Regions from separate parts of the Methylobacterium sp. Gmos3 genome, predicted to be linked through region 2. Evidence: riboswitches for the same ligand, from Rfam matches in the RefSeq annotation. Region 2 holds a riboswitch; each other region holds the start of a gene.

Region 1 (5,306 bases), on a different contig from region 2:
AGGTCCTGGCGGGCGCCGGGCATGTCGGTGTGCGCTGCCCGACGGCAGACCGCGCTCCCTGAGACTCGGTCGATGCGGACCACATGTGTCTCCGCACCGCGATGCCGCAGGCTGTGCAGCGGCCATCGATGCGTCGACATGCGGCGGCGTCGGTCGCCGGCCCTGCTTCCGGCGCCGTGCCCTTTCAGGCCTGGTCGGCGGCGTCCTCGTCCTCGTCGATCTCAGGATCGGCTTCGACGGTCTCGCCGCGCAGGTAGCGCCCCTGGACCTCGGCGACACGGCGCGCGCCCTGCGCATGGCGCTTCGAGATGGGGCTGTCCGGGCCGAGGGTCCCGCCGCGCTTGGCCACAAGCAGATCCGGGTCGCCCCAACTGTCGAGGAGGACCTGGAAGGCATCGTGCCGGGCGATGTCGAAGGCGATCCGTCGACCCATCATGTCCTTGTAGGGGTGCGCCGGATGAATACCGGCGAAAGGAACCCAGCCCCTCGGGATTGGCGTGGTCGCCGCGTGCGTGCGGCCCCCGCGCAGGAGCTTGGGCAGCACGTGCGTATGGGGACCCTCCGGGCTGGCATCGCCGGCCCCCGGGATTGGGGCGTAGACCTCGATGCGGCCGACCCGGGCGAGGAACACCCGGTGCGGGCTCAGCGCGACGAGTCGGCGGCAGATGGGGTTCGCAGGGTCGAACAGGGGAAGCCCGACGCCGGACCGGAGGCAGGCGATGGCCTCCGGGTCGCTCGTGCGCACGCAGGCGTCGACCGCGAGGAGGCCGAGGCCGAGGTCGAACAGGATCGCGTCCCGGTCCCGTTCGCGGGCGGCGTCTCGGTCGGGGCCGAGCTCCGTCACCACGCCGCGCCGGTTCATCGCGCAACGCGCTTCCGGCAGGCACAGGGCGACGGCGTGGTTCCAGCCCGACGCGAAGGCGGTCTCGTAAGCCACGGGGCGCATGTCGGGAGAGGGCATGAGGGCGATGGCGCCCCGCTCCGTCGACAGGCCCATCCGCCCGTCCGGCAGCGGCGATGTGGGCTCGTCGGGATCGCGCATGAACTCCGCGATGGCCCCGAAGCTGCCGAGGCTCCAGGCAGTGTCGGGATCGGCCAAGGCCTCTCGCAGTAGGGTCGTGACCGCGAACGAACGACGGGCGCGCATCAGAACCGCCCGGCGATGGTCAGGCGCACGGCCGTGGGTTCGACGGGGTGGAGGACGCGGTCGATCAGCCCCTCGGCCGGCTCGCCCGGCAGGCGCGAGACGTAGGCGTAGGTGATCTGGTCCGACTTGCTGTTCGTCAGGTTCAGCACGTCGAGCGAGACGCTGACCCCGTTCTCGAAATTGTAGCCGACGCGGCCGTTGAACAGCGCGGTCGGGCGTGAGCGGATCGAGTTGTCCTCGATCAGCGGGCGCGGCCCGAAATAGCGGAAGCGCAGGCTGCCGAACCACCCAAGCGACTCGCCGAAGGTGATTCCCGCCGAGGCGATGGTGGTGGGGGCCTCCGGCACCCGGTTGCCCACGGGGTCGTAGTCCGAGAAGCGGGCATTGGTGATCGTCATGTCGCCTTCGAGCGAGAGCCAGGGCGTCACCGCATAGCGGTTCGTCCACTCGACGCCGAAGCGGCGGGTCGGGCGGCTCGGCTCCGTCGTCCCGGTATCGCCCTGGAACAGGTTTTCGGAGGCGAAATCGAGCCGGAACAGGGCGACGCTCGTCTCAAGACCGGCGATGGAGCGATTGCGCAGGCCGATCTCGTAGCCCGTCGAGGGCACGAGGAAGGGCGAGCGGGTGGTGTTGAACAGCGAAGACGTCGGATCGACGGTGGCGGTCACGCCGCGCACGTCGTTCGAGTGGAAGCCGCCGCCGTAATTCACGTAGAGTTCGGTGTCGAACCACGGGCCGAGCACGAGCCCGAGCTTCGGGTTGACGATGGCGTCCCGCGCCTTGCCGGAATTGGCCGGCGTGTCCGAGACGACGCTGGCGTAGTAGCCGTCCGCGCGGAAGCCGAGGCTGGTGCGCAGCCAGTCTGTCCAGCGCACGCGGTTGTCGAAGTAGAATGCCCCGCTCGTCTCCAGCACCCGATCATCGAGAATGCCGGAGCGGTATTGCCGGTTGGTCGTGTTGAACAGGCCGACCCGGATCGAGTCCGTGCGGGTCTGGACGCCGATCTCGTTCTCCATCGGCATCCCGAACAGGTCGCCTTGGAAGATGTGCAGCGCCTCGCCGCCGCCGAGGATGCGCTGGTCGAGCTGGTGGAACTGGTCGCCGTTGACCGGGTCGTTGAGAAAATAGGTGAAATCGTTGAACAGGTTGAGCTGCGAGCGGATCACGTAGGCCGAGGCTCGCGTCACGCCGGTGTCGTCCGTCGCGCTGAACCTGCCGGAGAGCGAGAACCGCGAGGTATCGCCCCCGTCGGTCGAATTGAGCGTGCCGTACCGGCCGATCAGCCCGGAGACGATGGCGCGCTCGGGGACTTGGTTGGTCGCCGTCCATCGGGCGGCGTAGGCCATGCCGGTGACGGAGAACCCGTCCAGCGCCGTGCCCTGGCTGTAGCGGGCCACCGTGCTGATCTTGCGCAGGGCATCCGGCACGACCCACGGCCCGTCGTAGAGCTGCGCATCGGCGGCGAGCAGGAGGTTGCCCTCGCCGAGCGGCGCCGAGACGATGTTGAGGGCGCGCTTGTAGCCGAAGCTCCCGATCGACGTGAGGGCGAGGTTCTTGGGCGTGCTGTCGAGGTAGTCGATCCGCACCGAGCCGGCGGAGGCGAAATCGCCGTCGCGGACGAAGTACGGCCCCTTGTGGAACTCCACCGCCCCGACGAGCTCGGGAATGAGGAAGTTGATGTCGGCGTAGCCCTGGCCGTGGGCGTGGGTCCGCATGTTCAGCGGCATGCCGTCGAGGAAAAGGGCGATGTCGGTGCCGTGGTCGAGGTTGAAGCCGCGCAGGAAGAACTGGTTGGCTTTGCCCTCGCCGGAATGCTGCGTGACGATGAGGCCCGGCACCGCCTCCAGCACTTCGCCGGGGCGCGTCACCGGCCGGTTGTTGACCTGCGCCCCGGTCAGGATCCCGGCGCTGGCCGAGTCGACCGTGAGCAGGGAGCCGCCGATCCCGGTGACGCCGCCGACGTAGCCGGCGCTCGCGGCAGGTACGGTTTGCGGCTTCGCGGGCGCCGCATCCGTGGTGACCGAGATCTCTTCCAGCGTCGTTTCCGACGTCGTCGCAGCCTGGACGGCTCGGTCTTGGGCGTGCGTGGCGGTGGCCAGCGCGGCGAAGCTACATCCGGACAGCGCGACGAGGGCGCGAATGGAGAGACGGGACACGAAGGCCTCGAGGGCGACAGTGGCACGTCACCGCGAATGACATCGCCGCGCTCGGCCGAGACCCAGCGCTTCGACACCCGCCAGGACACCCCGCCCGACGCGTTTCGCGTGTGACCACGACTGACGGCAGGTCTCCTGGCTCACGGGTCGCCGCCCTGGCACCGTCTTCCCGGATGATACTCATCCAGTGACGCGGTGGTGCTGGGCTCGCCGCTTACAGTTGCGGGGGCAGCCGCGGCTTCGGGTTGCCCCTCACCGCGTTCCCTTTTGATCCCCGAGGGGAACCGTCAGCGACAGCTTAACAGTCAGCATCGGTCGAACGTCAAGGCCCGAGGCCGGGTGGATCCTCAGCCGCCTCGGGACTGGCCGCCCGCATTTCTCTCTTTTCAAGAATTCCTGAAAATGCAATAAAGCGGGAAGGCCAAGAGCGCCCGGAGTTTCTCCATGCTGTCCGACATCGACGCCCTCGTGCTGGCCCGCGCGCAATTCGGCTTCACGGTCGCCTTCCACATCATCTTCCCGGTCTTCTCGATCGGCCTCGCGAGCTTCCTCGCGGTCCTCGAAGGGTTGTGGCTCGCGACCGGTCGGCAGGTCTTCATGGATCTGTTCAAGTACTGGATCAAAATCTTCGCCATCGCCTTCGCGATGGGCGTCGTCTCGGGGCTGGTGATGTCCTACCAGTTCGGGACCAACTGGTCGGTGTTCTCGGACAAGACCGGGCCGGTCCTCGGGCCATTGATGGCCTACGAGGTGCTCTCCGCCTTCTTCCTCGAGGCCGGCTTCCTCGGCGTGATGCTGTTCGGCATGCGGAAGGTCGGGCCGCGCCTCCACTTCCTCGCCACCCTGGCCGTGGCCTTCGGGACCTTCTTCTCCGCCTTCTGGATCCTGTCGGTGAACTCGTGGATGCAGACGCCGCAGGGCTACGGCGTCAACGCCGCCGGTCAGTTCGTGCCGGAGGATTGGTGGGCGGTCGTCTTCAACCCGTCCTTCCCCTACCGCCTCGTCCACATGGTGCTCGCCGCCTATCTCACGACGTCCCTCGTCGTCGGCGCCGTCGGCGCGTGGCACCTCCTGCGCGACCGCTTCAACCTCGGCGCACGGACGATGTTCTCCATGGCGATGTGGATGGCGGCGCTCGTCGCCCCCCTCCAGATCCTGGCCGGCGACGCGCATGGGCTCAACACCCTGGAGCACCAGCCGACCAAGGTGATGGCGATGGAAGGCCATTACGAGAGCCACCCCAATGGGGCGCCTCTGATCCTGTTCGGCCTGCCGAACCAGGAGACCGGGAAGGTGGAGTATCAGGTCTCGATCCCGAAGCTGTCCTCGCTGATCCTCAAGCACGACCTGAACGCCCCGCTGAAGGGACTCGATTCCGTGCCGCGGACCAACTGGCCCCCGGTGCCGGTGGTGTTCTGGTCGTTCCGGGTAATGATCGCGCTCGGCATGCTGATGCTGCTGCTCGGCCTCGTCAGTCTCGTGGCCCGGTACAAGCACCGGCTCTACGAGTGGGCGCCCCTGCACCGCTTCGCCGTGGCGATGGGACCGGCGGGCTTCGTGGCCGTGGTCGCCGGCTGGATCACCACCGAGGTCGGGCGCCAGCCCTTCACCGTCTACGGCCTGCTGCGGACGGCCGAGTCGGCCTCGCCGCTCTCGGCGCCGGCGGTGGCGGGCTCGCTCACGGCCTTCGTGGTCATCTACTTCGCGGTGTTCTCGATGGGCATCCTCTACATCCTGCGACTGATGGCGAAGGCCCCCCATCAGGGCGAGCGCGGCGTCGAGCCCGGCAAGCCGATCCGGACGGCCGGCATCACCCCGGCGCCCTCGGTCGGTCCCGACCGTACCCTGCAGCCGGCCGAGTGAGGGCGCACCGATGATCGAGAATCTCGACCTCACCGTCGTCTGGGCGCTGATCATCGCCTTCGCGGTGTTCGCCTACATCGTCATGGACGGCTTCGACCTCGGGATCGGCATCCTGTTCCCGGCCTTTCGGCCGGGGCCGG
Region 2 (5,306 bases):
CCTCGTCGAGGCGCGGGAACGGCATGTAGAGCATCACCAGCCCTGAGCCGATCCACAGGGCGAAGAGCAGGGCCGTGCCGATCCCAAGCCAGCGATGGCCCAGGATCAGCCAGCGCTTGGCGCGTTTGCCGAAGGCCCTCACCAGCTCACCGTGTAGGCGACCTCGACGGAGCGCGGGCGGCCGAGCAGCCAGTTGGTGCCGACACCGTCCACGGCGTTGCCGCTGATGGCGTAGACCTTGTCGAACAGGTTGTAGACCCGCAGCGACAGGCGCGAGTCCGCCGTGACCTGCCGGTCGAGGACGAGGTTCACGAGGTTGTAGCCGGGGCGCCGGGCCGTGTTGCCGAAGTCGCTGAAGACCTCGCCCACGTTCTGAAGGCCGACGCGCACGGCCCAGTCGCGTGTCGGCTCCCAGGTGAGCCACAGGTTCGCCACCCGCTCCGGCACGTCGATGGGCTGCCTCCCGGCATAGGAGACGGCCGCGCCGTTCACCACCTGGGTGAAGCTGTCGTATTGCGCGTGCAGGAGGGCGAGGTTGCCGTCGAGCCGCCAGCCCGGCGTGAACCGCCAGCCCAGCGCCAGCTCGACGCCCTGCGAGGATTGGCTCCCCACCTGCACGCCGACCGCCGACGAGCCGGGCAGGCGCGAGATCAGGTTGTCCTTCACGATGCGGTAGCCGGCAAGCGTCCATTCGAGGGCGCCGTCGAAGGCCAGCCCCTTGGCGCCGACCTCGATCTGGTCGCCGGTCGCGAGCTTGAAGCCGGCGAGCGACTGCGACAGCGTGATGAGGCTCCCCACCGGATCGGTGGCGTAGCTGTATTGCGCGTAGAGGGCGCTGTCGGGGGTCGGGTTGTAGACGAGGCCGAACCGGTAGCCGAGCGCCTGGAAGCTGCGGTCGAACTGCGCGCCGGTCTGGAGGTCCTCTCGGTGCAGCGTCGGCAGGTCGAGGCGCGCGCCGGTCAGGAACGACAGCTTGTCGGTGAGGACCAGCCTGTCCTCGGCGAAGAACGAGGCCTGATTGGTCTGCGTGGCATAGGCCGGGATCGCCCGGCCGTTCTGCGGGAACAGGCCGGGATCGTAGCCGGTGAGGGGCACGCTCGTGGTCTGGTCGAAGTAGAAGTTGTTCGTGTGCCGGAAGTCGATGTGGTTCACATCGAAGCCCGCCGAGAAATCGTTCGGCCGCCCGAACAGGGCGCCCCGGAACGTGGCGTCCAGGCGGTTACCGACCTGCTCCTGATTGTGGTAGATTTCCAGGTAATCGGAGCGGTCGACGAGGCCGGTGCCCCGGTTGAACGCGTATTGCTCGACATCCAGCCAGTGGCGACGGCTCGTGAGCCTGTAGGCCGTGTTGCGGATGGTGATGTCGGCGGTGGGCGACCATTCGGTCTTCAGCGCGGTCCAGTTGTCGGCCCAGGTGATCTTCGGATCGCGGACGTTGTAGTTGTTGAACCGGATCAGATCCGGGATCCGGCCCTCGACCAGCGGGGTGCCCCAGTAGCGCATCGGCTCCTGATAGCCGAGGTCGTGCGAGAGGGTGATGGCGAGGTCGGGGCTCGGCCGGAACAGCAGGGCCGCCGACACCGCGAGGTTGCGGAAGTCACCCGCCTGATTGAGCCAGCCATCCGCCCGGTTGCCGCTGACGTTGAGCCGGTAGGCGAAGGTGTCGCCGTATTCGGCCTGCGCGATGCCGCCGCCCGAATCGAGGGCGAGCCGGGCGATCCCGTCCGAGCCGACCACCGCCCGCGCGGTGTTGATGGGCACGAAGGTCGGCTTCTTCGGCACGACGTTGATGATGCCGCCGATGGCCCCATCGCCGTAGAGCACGGAGGACGGGCCGCGCAGAACCTCGATGCGCTCGACGTTCCACGTATCGAACGGGAACGTCACCGTGCCGGCGCCGACGTAGAAGCGCGTGCCGTCATAAAGCTGCTGGATCGAGTTCGGCCCGGCAAAGCCCCGGCTGGTGAAGGCGCCGTTGCCGTTGCCGGGCGAGGCGATGGTGGTGATGCCGGTGGCGTCCTGTGTCACCGCCTCGGCGATGGTGTCCTGGCCGCGCAGCCGCGCGGTTTCGCCGGAGACGATATCGACGCTGGCCGGCGTTTCGAGGGGCGTCAGGCCAAGTCGGCTCGCCGTGCGGTCCGGGGTGCGCAGGTTGAGGCCGGTGGGCGAGGCGCGGGTGAGGCTCACCTCGCCCTCCCCTTCGACGGACAATTGATCGAGGGTCACGGCCTCCTGCGCCGAGGCGGGGGACACGATGGCGAGGGGGGCGACAAGAGCCAAGAGGCGGCGTCTGGAACGGGAAACGGACATCGATGGACGGACTCCGGCGCGGCGGATGCCGGCCTCACCCCAAATGCAATGTAACAACATTACATGTCTAGCCTGTCGCGAAGGCTTGGGCAGAACCTTGGCGGATGGCTGGAATGCGGGCATGGCGGACGCGGGCGCGCTGCTGTGGCACGTCACCGCGAACGAGGCCTCGGCAGCGCCGCTGAAGGCGCTGCGTCGACACCCGCCAGGACACCCCGCCCGGCGCGTTTCGCGTGTGACCACGGCTGAAGGCAGGTCTCCTGGCTCACGGGTCGTCGCCGTTCCACCGTCTTCCCGGGCGGACTGGCCCAGTGACGTGAATGGTGGAAAAGCTCGCCGCTTACAGTTGCGGGGGCAGCCGCGGCTTCGGGTTGCCCCTCACCGCGTTCCCTTTTGATCCCCGGAAGGGGAACCGTCACGGCCAAGCTAGGCGACGGGGCGGGCCGGCGTCAACGCGCGCGAGGGTGCTATCCCGGGCGAAGGCTTTGCCGGGTGCGGCCAGCGATGCTATGCGGCGGGCATTCCAGGAAGATCATGACCACACGACCTCCCCGCCGCGGCGGCCCTTCCGGCGGCACTGGCCGCCCCGATGGACGGCCGGGCCGCAAGCCGCCCTTCGGCGCCAACCGCGCCCGCACCGGCCCGCGCACCAGCGCCCACGATGCCGCCGAGCGCGCCGCCCGCGCCCGTGGCGACGATTCGAGCGAGCGCTCGCCGTGGATCCCAGCGGCTGCGCCGGAGCCGCGCGAGCCGCGTAAGCCCAAACCGAAGCCCGAGCCCGTGGCCCCTCCCCCCGGCCCGAGCAAGCGGGAGCAGCGCGCCGAAGCCTCGGCGACCCTCGCCTCCGGCGTGCAGACGCTGACGGTGGAGGCGGACGAGGCCGGGATGCGCATCGACCGCTTCCTCACGGTGCGGTTCCCGCAACTGCCCTTTACCCGCGTTCAGAGCATCGTCCGCAAGGGCGAGCTGCGCGTCGATGGCAAGCGCGCGAAGCCGAACGACCGGCTTGAGCCGGGGATGAGCGTGCGCGTGCCGCCGCTGCGCCTCGACCAGCCGAACGACCGCCCGCGCAGCGCCGCTCGCGATTCGGACGATGCCGCCTTCCTGAAGAGCCTCATCCTCTATGAGGATGCGGAGATGATGGTGCTGAACAAGCCCTTCGGCCTCGCCGTGCAGGGCGGTTCGGGCACCGTCCGCCACGTCGATGGCCTTCTCGAATCGCTGATCGGACCGGATGGGCAGAAGCCCCGCCTCGTCCACCGGCTCGACAAGGACACGGCGGGCTGCCTCATCATCGCGAAGACGCGGCTCGCCGCCTCGACCCTGGCCAAGAGCTTCCGCTCGCGCAACGCCCGCAAGATCTACTGGGCGCTCTGCGCCGGGGTGCCGCGCGTCAAGCAGGGCCGGGTGTCGACCTATCTCGCCAAGGACGAGCCCACCGATGCCGACGCGCGGATGCGGATCGCCAAGCACGGCGATGAGGGTGCGAGCCACGCGCTCACCTACTACGCCACGGTCGATCAGGTGGCGCAGAAGCTGTCCTGGCTGTCGTTCAAGCCGGTCACGGGGCGCACGCACCAGTTGCGCGCCCACGCGGCCCATATCGGCCATCCCATCGTCGGCGATCCGAAATACTTCTCGGTCGAAAACTGGGAGCTGCCCGGCGGCATCCAGAACCGCCTGCACCTCCTGGCGCGCCGGATCGTGATCCCGCATCCGCGCACCGGGAAGCCGGTGGACGTGAGCGCGCCGCTGCCGCAGCACATGTTGCAGAGCTGGAATCTGCTCGGCTTCGATGCCGGCCGCTACGATCCGGTGGTCGACGCGCCCGAAGATTGAACGCGCCCGCATCCCTCCGGCGGGCGGCCAAGCCTTGGCAACCGCGCCGCCTGCCTCATATGCTGCTGTGCTCGGCCGCGCGCCTGCCTGCCGGGACATCCGACGGTCGAGACCCTGGGACATGAAGCTCGCGACTTTGGCCTGCCTCGCCGCCCTGTGCCTGACGGCGCCCCTCGCGCACGCCGCGCAGGGCGATGGCGCATCAGCCCCGCAGAAGCCGGCGGCCAAGCCGGAAGCTCCGAAGGCGGAGGCCCCGAAGGCGGAAGCGCCCGCCGCCCGCGCCGAGGCGCGGCCCGCCGGAGCGGCTGTATCCGTCGGACGCGACAAGCGGCGGCGCTCCTACGCCGCCTGCAACCGGGCCTCGCACCAGCGCGGCCTGCGCGGCGGCAAGCGCCGCCGTTTCCTCATTCGCTGCCGCCTCGGCTACGAGCGCACCCGCCATCCGCAGCAGCAGCAGGCGCCCGCCCCCGCGCCGGCGCCGGTCCGCAAGCCATGAGATGGGGCTGCCGATGAGGCTCGTCGTCTTCGACGTGGACGGCACCCTCGTCGACAGCCAGCACCTGATCGTCGCCGCGCAGGGCGTCGCCTTCGCCGAAGTCGGCCTGCCCGCGCCGGAGCGGCGCATCGCCCTGTCGGTGGTCGGGCTGTCACTGCCGCAGGCGTTTCGCCGCCTCGTCGGCGAGGACGGGCCGGTGGCCGAACTCTCAGAAGCCTACAAGCTCGCCTACAACCGCCTGCGCCTGGACCCCGATTACGAGGAGCCGCTGTTTCCCGGCATGGCCGACCTGCTCGACCGGCTTCAGGCGAATCCGGGGGTGATGCTCGGCATCGCGACGGGCAAGTCGCGCCGGGGCGTGGACCGGCTGATCGAGCACTACGGCTGGGAGGGCCGCTTCGTCACGACGCAGACGGCGGACGACGCGCCCTCGAAGCCCGATCCCGCCATGCTGCATCAGGCCATGAAGGACGCCGGCACCGGCCCCGACGGCACGGTGATGATCGGCGACACGACCTACGACATCGGCATGGCGGTGGCGGCGGGCGTCGCGCCCATCGGGGTCGCCTGGGGCTACCACGCGCCGGGCACCCTGCTTCGCGCCGGGGCGGTGACGGTGGTGGAGAGCGCCGCCGCGCTGGAACCCCTGCTCGGCCTCGCC
Region 3 (5,306 bases), on a different contig from region 2:
TCCGCGACATACCCGCAGCCGACAAAGGCGATCTTGGCCCGATGGCCACCCGAGACCGGCATTCGTTTACCATTCCCGGAGAAATTTACGCGCAAATGCGGTATTGATCTCACGTTATCAGGTGCCGACTTTACTTCCGGCTGGAATAAGTCGCATCGACATACAAATTATATCACGCCAGTTATCTATTAATGAACTTCGCAGGGAGCATCGGAGACGGTATGCCCGGAACCGAGCCGGTCGCGGTCAGCGTGGTCATCCCCACGCTGAACCGTCATAGGGCGCTCGAGCGCGCCCTGGGGTGCATCCTCGCGCAGCACCTGCCCCCCGACACGGGGGCCGAGATCGTGGTGGTCGACAACTCCGTCGACGGCAACGCCCGCGACCTGATCGAGCGGATCGCGGAGGGCGCGCCCATGCCGCTCCGCTACGTATCGGTGCCGAAGCCCGGCATCGCCACCGCGCGCAACGCCGGGATCGCGGCGGCGCGGGGCGAGTGGATCGCCTTCATCGACGACGACGAGACAGGCGGGCCGCACTGGCTCGCGGCGTTGCTCGCCGTCGCCCGGCGCGGCGGCTACGACGCGGTGTTCGGCCCCGTCAGCGCGCTGGCCGACGACGACCGTGAGATCGGCCCCTTCGCCGCCTACTTCGCGCGCGGCGTCACCGCCGAGGATGGCGGCGACGTCACCCACCGCGCCGCCTATCTCGGCACCAACAACTCGCTCTTCGCGGCCTCCGTCTGCGCGGGTCCGGGCGGCCCGTTCGAGGAGAGGCTGAACAGCATCGGCGGCGAAGACAGCCTGTTCCTCCAGCGCCTCGTCCACGAGGGGCGCCGCTTCGGCTGGGCGGCCGGGGCCGAAGTGACCGAATGGGTGCCTCCGCGCCGGCTCGACTGGGCCTATGTCCGCCGCCGCCGCTTCCTCAGCGGGCAGATCCGCACCTTCGTGCACGAGATGGCCTATCCCCGTCGCCGCGTGGAGGTTGTCCGCTGGATGCTGGTCGGCGTCGCGCAGGCGATCATCTCGGGGACGCTGGCCGTGCTCCTGAAGCCGATCAACCCGCCCGCCGCGCGCCACCACCGGATCGCGGCCTGCGGCGGGCTCGGCAAGGTGTTCTGGATGACCCGCTTCCGGGGCTCGCTCTACGGGTCCGGACTGGTCTCGTGAGGCCGAGCCGCCGGGCGCTGCTCGCGGGCGCCGGGGCGACGATCTGGGCCGGTGCGTCCCGCGCCGGCGAGCCGCTGAGCGTGCGGGTGCGCAACGGCGCCGCTCCGGTGGCGGTGAGCCCGCTGATCTACGGCTCTGGCGAGATCGGCACCCTCGACGGCGGCCCGCCCTCGGCGGAGCTTGACCGGGCGGCCGGCGTCACGCTCCGCCGTTTCGGCGGCAACTTCGCCACGAGCTACAACTGGACCAGCAATGCCTGCAACGCCGGCAAGGACTGGCAGCAGGCGAACGGCGATTTCCTGAGCCAGAGCCTCGGCCTCCCCCCCGCCGAGCGCGGCGTCCCCGGCGCGGTGATCGCGGCGATGCACGGCGCGTCGCTGGCGATGGGCGCGCGCAGCATCGTCACCCTGCCGCTCGTGAGTTTCGTCGCGGCGGACAAGGACGGACCCGTCCCGGCCGATCAAGCCGCCCCCTCCCGGCGCTTCGTGCCGGTCTCGTGGGAGGGACGGCGCGCGGCCTCCGCGCCCGTGGACCCGCGCGTCGCCGATATCCCGCACCTCCTGGCGCGGCTCGTCGCCCGCTACGGCCCAGCCTCCGGCGCCACCGGCATCCGCGGCTACATCCTCGACAACGAGCCCGGCCTTTGGGCGACGCAGCACCCGCGCATCGTGCGGGCGCCCGTGCGGATCGCGGACCTGCTCGCCCGGTCGATCAAGGCGGCGCGGGCGATCAAGGCCATCGATCCCGAAGCCTGGGTGATCGGCCCGGCGAGTTGGGGCGCCACGGGGATGGTGAACCTGCAGAACGCCCCCGATTGGAACGCCTACCGGCACCACGGCAGCTTCCTCGCCGCCTATCTCGACGCCTTCCGCCTCGCCTCGGAGCGCGAAGGCAAGCGCCTGCTCGATGTCCTCGACGTGCATTGGTATCCATTCAGCACGCGGGGCAACCTGTTCCGCACGGAGGACCCTGTGCTGGCCGGGCCGTTGCTCGACGCACCGCGCTCCCTCACCGAGCCGGGCTTTCGCGAGGCGAGCTGGGTGTCTCAGGCTCTGCCAGTGTCGAACGAGGGCGGCCTCGCCCTGCCGCTGCTGCCGAGCCTCGAACGGCTGACGGCGGCGAACTTCCCCGGCACCCGCATCGCCGTGACGGAGTACAATTACGGCGGCGCGGGGCAACTCGCCTCCGGCCTCGCCCTCGCCGACGCCCTCGCACGCTTCGCCCGGCCGGACATGCTGCTCGCCGCCCATTGGGGGGCGCTCGCCGACTGGCTCGGAACGGCCTTCCGGCTCTACCGGAACTACGACGGCCAAGGCGGGCGCTTCCCCGACAACACCCTGCCCGTCGAGGCCGCGCGCCCCGAGGCGCTGACGGTCCGGGCCGGCACCGACGGAGGGCGTCTGCACCTCGTGGCGATCAACCGCGCGGCCGAGCCGCAGCCGGTGGAGATCGTCTTCGAGCGGCCCCTGCCGGCCTCCCGTCTCACGCAGTACGGCTTCGACGCCCGCCATCCCGAGATGACCGCGATGGGTGCGCCCGAGCCGGTCTCCGGGGGCACCCTGCGCCTGATGCTGCCGGCGCGCTCGGCCCGGCATTGCGTGGTCGCCCCCGCCTGATCGGACTTTCGTCGCCGTTGTGCCGGGAACGGACTCCGTCTACACAGGGCGGATGACGGTGCCCCGAGAGGGGTGAAAAGGGAACGCGGTGAGGGTCTGCCCGAACCCGCGGCTGCCCCCGCAACTGTAAGCGGCGAGCGTCTGCCAACAGCCACCGGAGCGATCCGGGAAGGCGGCGGGCGCGCCGAGCCGCGAGCCAGGAGACCTGCCGTCATCCCGACTTTTCGCAACGCCGCCGGTGGGGCGGCTGGAGAGCCCAGATGACGACCACGACGCAGTCCTCGTCCTTTGCCCCCGTCGCCACCCGCGCCAACGAGCGCCTGATGGCGGCCGCGCTGGCGGCGTTCCTCGGCCTCAGCCTCGTGTTCATGGCGGGCTTCTCGCCGGCCATCGCGCTCCACAACGCGGCGCACGATTTCCGGCACGCCCAGAACTTCCCCTGCCACTGACGCGAACGCGCCAGGAATGATCCTTCGCCTTCTGTCGGCGGCGCTGGCCGCCGGCTTCCTCGCGGCCGTCGTCGCCACGGGGCTGCAACTCGCCTTGACCTCGCCCCTCATCATTGAGGCGGAGAAGTACGAGCAGCGGGAGCCCAGCCGCGCGGCGCAGGCCCTGCCGCCCGCCCTGCCGATCGTGCTCGCCCATGCGGGCCACGACCACGCGGCGCCCGATGCGGCGCCGGAATGGCAACCCGCCCCCGGCATCCAGCGCATGGCCTTCACCGGCCTCGCGACCCTCGTCGGCGGCGTGGGCTACGCCCTGATGCTCGGCGCGGTGCTGATCGCCTGCGGCCGGGAGCCGACCTTGCAGACCGGCCTCGCCTTCGCGCTGGCCGGCTTCGCCAGCGTCTCCCTGGCGCCCTCCCTCGGCCTGCCGCCGGAATTGCCGGGGCAGGAGGCGGCGCCGCTGCTGGCGCGGCAGGCATGGTGGGTGATGACCGCCGCCGCGACGGCGATGGGCCTCTACCTCATCGGCCTGCGCCGCTCGTTCATCGCCATCCTGGGCGGGCTCGTGCTGATCGTCGCGCCCCATATCGCCGGAGCGCCGCAGCCCCCCGACGGCGCCTCGGAACTGCCGGCCGCCCTCGCGGCGCAGTTCGCGGCCCGATCCCTCGCCATCGGCGCGGTGTTCTGGGTGATGATCGGTCTCGGCTTCGGCTGGGCATGGCAGAATGTCGGCCCGGCGAGGCGCCGCCATGCCTGAGGCCGGCACGATCCTCTACGTCTGCACCACGTGCAAGCGCGAGGGCGACGACCCGGAGGGCCCCCGCGCCGGGGCGCGCCTCCATGCCGAATTGGCGCGACGGGCCGAGGGCCTGCGCGTCGAGCCGGTGGAATGCCTCTCGGTCTGCAAGCGGCCCTGCACGGTGGCCGTCGCGTCGGCCGGCCGCTGGACCTACGTCTACGGCGACCTCGACGCGGAAGCTGCCGCGACCACCATCCTCGACGGCCTCAAGGCGTATGACGGCACCCCGGACGGGATCGTCCCCTGGCGGGAGCGCCCGAAGGAATTCCGCTCGGGCGTGATCGCCCGTATCCCGCCGTTTCCCCCTCTGCCCCCCATCCCCGAGGCCGCCGAATGACCATCGTCGCCAAGATCCCCTGCACGATCGTCACCGGCTTCCTCGGCGCCGGCAAGACGACCCTCGTCCGCCACGTCGTGGAGAACGCGAAGGGCCGCAAGCTCGCGATCCTCGTCAACGAGTTCGGCGATGTCGGCTTCGACCGCTCGTTCCTCGCCGCCTGCGGCATCGAGGGCTGCACCGAGGATTCCATCGTCGAGCTGCCGAACGGCTGCATCTGCTGCACCGTGGCGGACGATTTCGTGCCGGCGCTGGAAACTCTGCTCTCTCGCGCCGAGCCGCCGGAGCACATCCTGATCGAGACCTCCGGCCTCGCTTTGCCGAAGCCCCTCGTCCAGGCGTTCCAGTGGCCGGCGATCCGCTCGCGCGTGACCGTCGACGGCGTGGTGGCGGTGGTGGACGGCCCGGCGATCGCGACCGGCGCCTTCGCCGAGGACCCGGAGGCGCTGGCCGCCCAGCGGGCGGCCGACACCTCCGTCGATCACGACAACCCGCTGGAAGAGGTGTTCGAGGATCAGCTCCTCTGCGCCGACCTCGTGGTGCTGAACAAGACCGACCTGATGGATGCCGACGGCCTCGCCAAGGTGCGGGCCGAGGTGCAGGGCCATCTGCCCCGCGCCGTAAAGGTGGTGGAGACCGCCAACGGCGTCATCGACCCGCGCGTGCTGCTCGGCCTCGGCGCGGCGGCCGAGGACGACCTCGCCAACCGCCCCTCGCATCACGGCGAGGGCGAGGACCACGACCACGACGACTTCGAGACCGTGGCGCTGCCGGTCCGCGCCGCCGTGACGGCGGGCGACCTCGCCGCGCGCGTCGAGAAGGCGGCCGAGACCGAGGGCGTGCTGCGGATCAAGGGCTTCGTGGAAGTCGAGGGCAAGCCGATGCGCCTCGTGGTGCAGGGCGTCGGCCGCCGGGTGTCGCACCATTTCGACCGGCCGT

Evidence for each region. Region 2 has a riboswitch for cobalamin ahead of ACS5Q7_RS17610 (TonB-dependent receptor). Riboswitches for the same ligand answer to the same signal wherever they lie in the genome.
Region 1: another riboswitch for cobalamin. It lies ahead of ACS5Q7_RS20265 (TonB-dependent receptor); the one in region 2 lies ahead of ACS5Q7_RS17610 (TonB-dependent receptor).
Region 3: another riboswitch for cobalamin. It lies ahead of ACS5Q7_RS05940 (CbtB domain-containing protein); the one in region 2 lies ahead of ACS5Q7_RS17610 (TonB-dependent receptor).

What each region holds. Positions count from the first base shown of each region.
Region 1 is NZ_JBWJYL010000009.1:261,005-266,310, forward strand. It holds gene ACS5Q7_RS20260 (DUF6925 family protein) at 185-1,147, opposite strand; gene ACS5Q7_RS20265 (TonB-dependent receptor) at 1,147-3,303, opposite strand; cobalamin riboswitch at 3,412-3,607, opposite strand; gene ACS5Q7_RS20270 (cytochrome ubiquinol oxidase subunit I) at 3,748-5,166, shown strand; gene cydB (cytochrome d ubiquinol oxidase subunit II) at 5,177-5,306, shown strand, end outside.
Region 2 is NZ_JBWJYL010000008.1:79,509-84,814, reverse strand. It holds gene ACS5Q7_RS17615 (PepSY domain-containing protein) at 1-142, opposite strand, end outside; gene ACS5Q7_RS17610 (TonB-dependent receptor) at 139-2,310, opposite strand; cobalamin riboswitch at 2,544-2,742, opposite strand; gene ACS5Q7_RS17605 (RluA family pseudouridine synthase) at 2,845-4,149, shown strand; gene ACS5Q7_RS17600 (hypothetical protein) at 4,271-4,645, shown strand; gene ACS5Q7_RS17595 (HAD-IA family hydrolase) at 4,659-5,306, shown strand, end outside.
Region 3 is NZ_JBWJYL010000002.1:499,657-504,962, forward strand. It holds gene ACS5Q7_RS05925 (Gfo/Idh/MocA family protein) at 1-62, opposite strand, end outside; gene ACS5Q7_RS05930 (glycosyltransferase family 2 protein) at 222-1,169, shown strand; gene ACS5Q7_RS05935 (glycoside hydrolase family 44 protein) at 1,166-2,785, shown strand; cobalamin riboswitch at 2,825-3,012, shown strand; gene ACS5Q7_RS05940 (CbtB domain-containing protein) at 3,046-3,234, shown strand; gene ACS5Q7_RS05945 (CbtA family protein) at 3,251-3,988, shown strand; gene ACS5Q7_RS05950 (DUF1636 domain-containing protein) at 3,981-4,367, shown strand; gene cobW (cobalamin biosynthesis protein CobW) at 4,364-5,306, shown strand, end outside.